One region of the Lysobacter yananisis genome, then DNA from elsewhere that is predicted to be linked to it. Evidence: riboswitches for the same ligand, from Rfam matches in the RefSeq annotation. Region 1 holds a riboswitch; the other holds the start of a gene.
What was found. A riboswitch is a leader RNA that binds a small molecule or an ion and turns the genes downstream of it on or off. The one in region 1 is predicted to bind cobalamin.

Region 1 (4,207 bases):
TGGATGCTGATGAAGGCGGCGGTGGAGGGATCGGCCGCGGCCAGTTCCTCGAACACGATCGCCGCGTCGAGCCGGGTCAGGCCGGAGCCGCCGGCCGCCTCGTCCACGTACAAGCCGCAGAAGCCCAGTTCGCCGGCCTGGGCGATGGCTTCGCGCGGAAACACGCTGTGCGCGTCCCAGTGCGCCGCATGCGGCGCGAGTTCGGCGCGGGCGAAATCGCGCGCGGCCTCGCGGTAGGCCGCCTGTTCTTCGCTGAGCCCGGTCGGCGCGGCCGGATGAACCTGCCAGTCCATGACCGCGGCCATCACTTGAGGCTGATCGTGGTGTTGACGCCGTGGCCCAGCGTGTCGTCGTCGAACCAGCGCGCGGTGACCGTCTTGGTCTGGGTGTAGAAGGTCACGGCCTGTTTGCCGTAGGGGCCGAGGTCGCCGAGCTTGGACGCGCGCGAGCCGCTGAAGGAGAACAGCGGCACCGGCACCGGGATCGGCACGTTGATGCCGACCTGGCCGACATCGATGTCCTCCTGGAAACGCCGCGCGGCCGCGCCGGACTGGGTGAAGATCGCGGTGCCGTTGCCGTTGGGATTGGCGTTGACCAGTTCGATCGCCTCGTCCAGCGTCTCCGCGCGCAGGATCACCAGCACCGGGCCGAAGATTTCCTCGTCGTAGATGCGCATGCCGGGCGCCGCGCCGGAGAAGATCGTCGGACCGACGAAGTTGCCGCGTTCGTAACCCGGCACCGCCGGCGCGCGACCGTCGAGTTCGAGCGTGGCGCCCTGCTCGACGCCGGAGGCGATCAGGCCCTCCACCCGCTCGCGCGCGGCGCAGGAGATCACCGGGCCGACGTCGGTGCCGGCCTCGGTGCCGGCGTTGACCTTGAGCGTCTTCGCCTTGGCCACCAGGTCGGCGATCCAGTCGTTGGCCGCGCCGACCAGCACCGCGGTCGAGGCCGCCATGCAGCGCTGCCCGGCCGCGCCGAACGCGGCGCCGGCGAGCGCGTTGAGCGTCTGCTCCTTGTTCGCGTCGGGCAGCACCACCGCGTGGTTCTTCGCGCCCATCATGCATTGCACGCGCTTGCCGGCGAGCGAGGCGCGCTGGTAGACGTGGGTGCCGACCTTGGTCGAACCCACGAACGACACCGCCTTGATGTCGGGGTGGTCGCAGATCGCATTGACCGCGGTTTCGCCGCCGTGGACGACGTTGAGCACGCCCTTGGGAATGCCCGCCTGCAACGCCAGCTCGCACAGGCGCATGGTCACCAGCGGGTCCTGCTCGGACGGCTTGAGCACGAAGGTGTTGCCGGTGGCGATGGCCATCGGGAACATCCACAGCGGGATCATCGCCGGGAAGTTGAACGGGGTGATGCCGGCGCACACGCCCAACGGCTGCAGCAGGGTGTAGGTGTCGACGCCGCCGGCGACGTTGTTGGCCAGTTCGCCCAGCTGCAGGTTGCCGATCGCCGCGGCGTGCTCGACCACTTCCAGGCCGCGGAACACATCGCCTTCCGCGTCGGGCAGGGTCTTGCCCTGTTCGGCGGTGAGGATCGCCGCCAGTTCGCCCATGTGCTCGCGGATCAGCTGCTGGTACTTGAGGAAGATCCGCGCGCGCGCGCCGATCGGCGTCTTGCGCCAGGTCTTGAACGCGCGCTGCGCGGCGGCGACGGCGGCGTCGATTTCCGCCGGCGTCGCCATCGGCACGCGCGCAAGCACGGCCTGGGTGGCGGGATTGACCACGTCGCGCCAGTGCGCGGTGGAGGATTCGACGAACTCGCCGTCGATCAGCAGCTTGACGGTCGCGACGTCGGTCGCGACTGCGTGCATGTCGTTCATGTTGGTCTCCGGATCGCACACCCGCGAAGGCAGGCGCTGCGCGAACGAAGACCGGGCGAAAGGCGGGCGCACGCGCGCCGCACCGCATCCGCTCGTCAGGTCGCCCGCCGCAACGCCCGAGGAGAACGCCGCGGCGCGGGCCGCGGCAAAGCCGCGTGCGCCGTCCCGACGTCCGCCACAGGCCGGTCTCCGGACTCGCGAGCGACGCGGATGCGTCCCGCCGGCGCCTTCCCGCGCGTTCGCGCAGTGGCCGATGCCGGCTGTAACTCGCCTACCGTTGCGGGGGCAGTGCCGGAATGGGACTCGCGTCCGCACCGGCTTCCCGTTTCACCCTGCGCGCTCGCTGGAGCGGGCGGCAGGACACCTGTGGCGCGCGCAGTGTAGTGGTTCGGCGGCGACAGCCACAAGCTGCGCCGCGGTATGGTCGCCGGCCGGCGCCTTCGTTCGCGCCGTCGGCGACGCGCGGCGGGCATCGCGCCGCGACCGACGCGCGCGGCGCTGCGACACGGCGAATGCGCGTTCGCGACGCGATGAACCGCGCGCCCGGCGAGCGCCATTTCATCCACCTGAATTGCACATCGCACCGCCGCCGCGACTTGGCCGATCGGCGGGATCGACGCCGCGCCCGGCTGCGCGCGAAGGCGCGTATAAGGGCCTCAGGCGGCCTGATTGCAGGCAACACCGGGACGTCCGCGCTCGTCCGCGCGCCGCCGGCCCACAGCGCGAATCACGCCGCGTCGCGGCCTGCTCAAGGAGAACCACATGCTCAGGAAGAACCGCATGCCCGAACACCACCGCGCCTCGAACAACGCGAATGCCCGCCGCGCGCGCGGCGCGCCGGCGCTGTGCCTGGCCCTCGCGCTCGCCGCTTCGTCGCTCCCGGCGTCGGCAGCCGACGACGCCGCGCCGCGCGATGTAAGCGGCACGGCGCCCAATGCCAGCGCCGGCGGCGCTTATGCGGTGGCCGAACACGGCGAGCATCTGTCGCCGCAGTTCCGCCAGCGCGCCTGGAACGACATCCGCGACAACGCGCGCAAGCTCAAGCTCGCCGCCGCGCCGCGATCCTCGGCGCGTTCGCTCGGCGGTTTCGCCTGGCCGCTGGCGCTCAACAACGGCCTGGCCGATCCGGGCTATCACGCGATCTCGAACTACGTCGACCAGGCCGGCGCCGGCCAGGTCCTCGACTACAGCTGCGGCGCGCGCAGCTACGACGGCCATCGCGGCACCGACTATTACCTGTGGCCGTTCTCCTGGTACAAGATGGACAACAATCAGGTGAAGGTGATCGCCGCGGCGGCGGGCACCATCGTCGGCCGCTACGACGGCAATTTCGACCGCAGTTGTTCGGTCAACAACAACAACTGGAACGCCGTCTACGTCCAGCACGCCGACGGCTCGGTCGCCTGGTACGGCCACATGAAGAACGGCTCGGTCACCGCCAAGGGCGTCGGCGCGAGCGTGGCGCAGGGCGAGTACCTCGGCATCGTCGGCAGTTCCGGCAGTTCGACCGAGCCGCACCTGCACTTCGAGGTCTACGACGCCAACGCCAACCTCATCGATCCTTACGCCGGCTCGTGCAACGGCCTGAATCTGTCTTCGGCCTGGGCCGCGCAGCGGCCGTACTACGACTCGGCGATCAACAAGCTGATCGTCGGCAACGCCCAACCGGCGTTCGCGTCGTGCCCGAACGCGGAGAGTCCGAACGAGAACACCGCGCTGCGCTACGGCCAGCAGGCCTCGTTCAGCGCGTTCTACCGCGACCAGCTCAACGGCCAGCAGAGCCAGTACCGGATCCTGCGGCCGAACGGCACGGTGTTCGCCTCGTGGACGCACAACGGCCCGGCGCCGCATTACGCCTCGTCGTGGTGGAACTGGACCTGGAGCAGTTTCGCGCCGAGCGGGCCGGCGGGCGTCTGGCGCTTCGAGGTCGCCTACAACGGCACGACCTACAGCAAGAACTTCACCTTGTCGCCCTGACCCCGGGGAGTCCCAGGCTCGGCGCCGCCGGTGGCGGTGCCGGGCCGTCGGCGGTGCGGCGGCGATAGCCGCACGCATCGCCGCGGCGGGGTACGAGCAGCGCTTGCGTTCGCGTGCGCCGCCGTCGCGGCGCGCCAGCGCCCGATGCGCGCTTGCGCTTCGACGGTGCGATGGCTGGGCCGGCGGCGATCCTTCCGCGCGATCCGAACCAGCGACGCGGCCGTTGCAAGCGCTCGGCCGCGCAAGGTTGATCGCGTGAACGCACGCGGCCCTACCCTCGTCCGCGACGCTTGGCGCGGTCGCTACCGCCGCGGCCTCACTGCCGCCGCCACTCCGCGCACATCGCGCCGGCCGTGCCGCCGAGGAACACCGCTTCGCGGTCCATGCGCCCGTCCAGGCGCT
Region 2 (4,207 bases), 2.1 Mb from region 1:
AGCAGGATGCGGTCGTCGACCTTGATCTGGTACGCGTCGAGGGTGATGTACAGGCCGTCGGCCGGCTGCAGCACCAGGCCCAGGCTGTAGTTGGTCGATTCCTCTGCCTTCAGCGGTTCCGAACCCAACGCCACCGCGGCCGGGTTGTCGACGCGGAAGGTGCCGATCTCGTACGGCACGCCGCTGATGAAGTTGGTGGCGATGGACTGGAAGTACTGCTGCTGCAGCGACGGCGCGCGGAAGCCGGTGGACACGGTGGCGCGCAGCGCGACCGCGTCGGTGAAGGCGTAGCGCGCCGACAGCTTGCCCGAGGTGGTGTCGCCGAAGTCGCTGTAGCTCTCGTAGCGCGCGGCCAGGCCGGCGGAGAACTTGTCGGTCAGGTCGCCTTCCACGTCGAGATAGAACGAATAGCTGTGGCGGTCGAACTCGCCGGCGTCGCTGGCGCGGAAGCCCGAGAACACCTGCGCGCCCGGCAGCACCTGGCCGTTGGACGCGGGCACGCCGCCGTTGGCGTAGGACAGGAACTCGCCGGCGCGCTGGCTGAATTCCTCGCCGCGCCATTCCGCGCCCCAGGCGAAGGTGATCGGGTACTTCCAGCCGAAGTCCACCGGGCGGGTGAAGTCCAGGTTCAACACGTGCTGGGTCACTTCCAGCGCGCCGGCGTAGAACTTGGTCGGCGAACTCGGGCCCAGGCTGCGGTTGAGCGTGTTCTCGATGTCGAAGGTCAGGCCGTTGTGGCCGTAGTTGTAACTCAGGTCGATCTGGGTGCCGCCGGCGGTTTCGCTGCGCACGCCGAACACCGCGGCGCGGTCCTTGCTGACGTTGTGGATCTGCGGCAGGAAACCGTTGGGATAGATCGAGGGGATGTTGCGCGGATCGGCGGCGAAGCGGAAATAGCCGTTCGACAGCACGTCGCGTTCGCTGTAGCTGCCGAAGGAATAGAACGACAGGTAGTCCACCGGCTTGAATTCGCCGTTGTAGGAGAACGCGCCGTGGTCGATCTCCGGATCGCCGTAGCGCTGTTCGACCACGCCCTGGAACGGCCGCGCGCGGTTGGTGTTGTCCTGGTGGCCGCCTTGCGCGGCCAGGCGCAGCCAGCCGCGCTCGCCTTCCAGGCCGAGGTCGCCGGAGAGCTGGTACTGCTCGCCGTCGCCGGCGCTGTACTGGCCGTAGCGCGCGGCGATCGAGCCGCCGCTGCCGGAACCCTTCAGCACCACGTTGACCACGCCGGCGATGGCGTCGGAGCCGTACTGCGCGGACGCGCCGTCGCGCAGCACTTCCACTCGCTCGATCGAGGCGATCGGGATCGCGTTGAGGTCCACCGGCGAAGAGCCGCGGCCCTGGCTGCCGTTGAGGTTGATCAGCGCGGTGGTGTGGCGGCGCTTGCCGTTGACCAGCACCAGCACCTGATCGGGCGCGAGGCCGCGCAACTGCGCCGGGCGCACCGCGTCGGTGCCGTCGGTGATCGCCGGGCGCGGGAAGTTCAGCGAGGGCAGGGCGCGCGACAGCGCGGTCGCCAGCTCGACCGTGCCGGTGGCTTCCAGGGTCTCGGGGGTGATGATGTCGATCGGCGCGGTCGACTCGGCGACGGTGCGGTCGGACACGCGCGTGCCGGTGACGATGACCTGGTCGAGGGTCTTGGCGTCGGCCTGGGCGGGTTGCTGGGCCAGGACGGCGGGGGCGGCGGTCAGGCTCAAGGCGATGGCCAAGCCGAGGGCGAGCGGGTGGCGGACGCGGAGACCGGGGCGGGCGAGCGTGCGGCTGGCGTGCATGAAGACTCCTGCATGGGGGACTGACAGCGATGTCATCCGGGTTTAACACGGTCATAACAACCCGGTCAATGAAGCGGCCAGGAACCGGCTAACGCAAGTAATCAAAAAGTGGTAGGCGCCTCGTTTTCGGCGCTGCGCCGCGGATCGCGGGCAAAAAGAACCGCCGGTCGCATATGCGCGGCGAGCCGGCGGCCGGAAAACGAACAAGGATCGGGGGTGTGGCGCGGGGCCCGATCGCACGCAGGCCCGCCGCCAGCATGGCCGCGGATGCGGCGACGATTGAATAGGACCGGTCCGAAACAGGGCCGCGTGCTGGCGGTGCCGTTCGCTCGCCCGGGCGTCGCGACTGTTAAGATGCGCGCGCTCAAGGTGATCGCCGGCACAGTCCGGCGATTGAAACGGGAATCCGGTCGCGCCGCGGGTCTGTTCGCCAGAACGGTCCGCGCGCTCAAGCCGGAGCTGCCCCCGCAACGGTAGGCGAGTCCACGCACCGCAACGGCCACTGTGCTTCATGCATGGGAAGGCGCGGCGCCGGAACCTCGGACAAGGACGCTCGACAGGTTCCACTCGCAAGCCCGGAGACCGGCCTGGAGCGCGAACCGACCGGCGGCGGGCCTGGTGGCGGAGCGAGCGCGCCTGTGCGTGTCCTTCCGCGCTGTTTTCGCGCCGGTCCCGACCCTTGTCGGCCGCGCGGGAGAGCGCGGCCCTGGAGACCCGCAGGCCATGCAGCACCGCTTCGTCCGTTCCCCGCGCCGCGCGCTCGCGCCGGCCCTGGCCATCGCCCTGTCCGCCGCGGCCGCCACCGCCCCTGCCGCGCCGGCGGTCGATCTCGACCAGGTCGTGGTCACCGCCACCCGCACCGCGCAGACCCAGGACGCGACCCTGGCCGCGGTCACCGTGATCGACCGCGCCGACATCGAGCGCCTGCAGCCTTCGTCGCTGCCGGACCTGTTGCGCGGCACGCCGGGCGCGTCGCTGGCCAACAACGGCGGGCCGGGCAAAAGCACCTCGCTGTTCCTGCGCGGCAGCGAATCCGATCACGTGCTGGTGCTGGTCGACGGGATCAAGCTCGGTTCGGCCACCAGCGGCGGCGCCTCGCTGCAGGACATCCCGGTCGAGCAGATCGAGCGCGTGGAGATCGTGCGCGGCCCGTTCTCCAGCCTGTACGGCTCGGAAGCCATCGGCGGCGTGATCCAGATCTTCACCCGCCGCCCGCAGGGGCCGTTCGCGCCGAGCTTCAGCGTCGGCATCGGCAGCAACAAGACCCATCGCGCGTCCGCCGGCGTGGCCGGAAAGGGCGAGCGCGGCTGGTATTCGATCAACGCCGCGCACGAGGACACCGACGGCATCGACGCCTGCCGCGGCAAGCCGTCGCCGGGCGGCGCCGGCTGCTTCACCTATTCGCCCGATCGCGACGGCTACCGCAATTCGTCGCTGACCCTGCAGGGCGGCTACCGCTTCAACGAGCAGTGGGACGGCGAGGCGCGGGTGTTTCGAGCCGAGGGTTACAACGAATACGACGGCAGCCAGAACAACCAGGCCGACACCGTCCAGCAGGTCGCCGGCGCGAAGCTGCGCTACCGCCCGAGCGACCGCCTCGCGTTGAGCCTCAACGCCGGCCGCAGCTGGGACCTCAGCGAGCAATACAAGGACGGCAAGTACTCCAGCACCTTCGACACCCGCCGCCAGCTCGGCTCGCTGCAGGGCGACCTCGGCCTCGGCGGCGGCCTGCTGAGCCTGGGCTTCGACTGGCAGCGCGACGAAGTCGAAAGCAACACCGCCTACAAGCGCGACGCGCGCGTGCTGCGCGGCGCGTTCGGCCAGTACCAGCGCGAGTTCGGCGCGCACGCGCTGCAGGCCAGCCTGCGCCGCGACGACGACAGCCAGTTCGGCGGCGAAACCACCGGCAGCGTGCTGTGGGGCTGGAACTTCGCCGACGCGCTGCGGCTGACCGCGAGCTACGGCACCGCGTTCAAGGCGCCGACCTTCAACGAGCTGTATTACCCGGGGTACGGCAATCCGGACCTGGGCCCGGAAACCTCGCGCAGCTTCGAACTGGGCCTGCGCGGCACCTTCGGCGAGGGCGGCCGCCAGGTGTGGTCGCTCAACGCCTACCAGACCCGGATCGACGATCTGATCGCCTACGACGCCTCCATCGGCCTGCCCGGCAACGTCGACCGCGCCCGCATCCGCGGCCTGGAAGCGGCGCTGGACACGCGCGTGGCCGGCTGGGACCTGCGCGCCAGCGCGACCTGGCTGGACCCGCGCAACGACAGCCGCGGCGGCTACCGCGACAACATCCTGCCGCGGCGCGTGCGGCAGAGCGCGCGCATCGACCTGGACCGCCGCTTCGAACTCGACCGCGGCGACGCGTTCTCGCTCGGCGCCAGCGTCTACGCCGCCGGCCAGCGCTACGACGACCTCGCCAACAAGCG

Region 2: another riboswitch for cobalamin. It lies ahead of btuB (TonB-dependent vitamin B12 receptor); the one in region 1 lies ahead of RDV84_RS03575 (CoA-acylating methylmalonate-semialdehyde dehydrogenase).

The regions. Positions count from the first base shown of each region.
Region 1 is NZ_CP133568.1:827,005-831,211, forward strand. Features, by position in the region: gene RDV84_RS03570 (acyl-CoA dehydrogenase family protein) at 1-293, opposite strand, end outside; gene RDV84_RS03575 (CoA-acylating methylmalonate-semialdehyde dehydrogenase) at 305-1,819, opposite strand; cobalamin riboswitch at 1,992-2,211, opposite strand; gene RDV84_RS03580 (M23 family metallopeptidase) at 2,591-3,805, shown strand; gene RDV84_RS03585 (DUF2188 domain-containing protein) at 4,122-4,207, opposite strand, start outside.
Region 2 is NZ_CP133568.1:2,953,278-2,957,484, forward strand. Features, by position in the region: gene RDV84_RS12505 (TonB-dependent receptor plug domain-containing protein) at 1-1,772, opposite strand, end outside; cobalamin riboswitch at 2,123-2,377, shown strand; gene btuB (TonB-dependent vitamin B12 receptor) at 2,496-4,207, shown strand, end outside.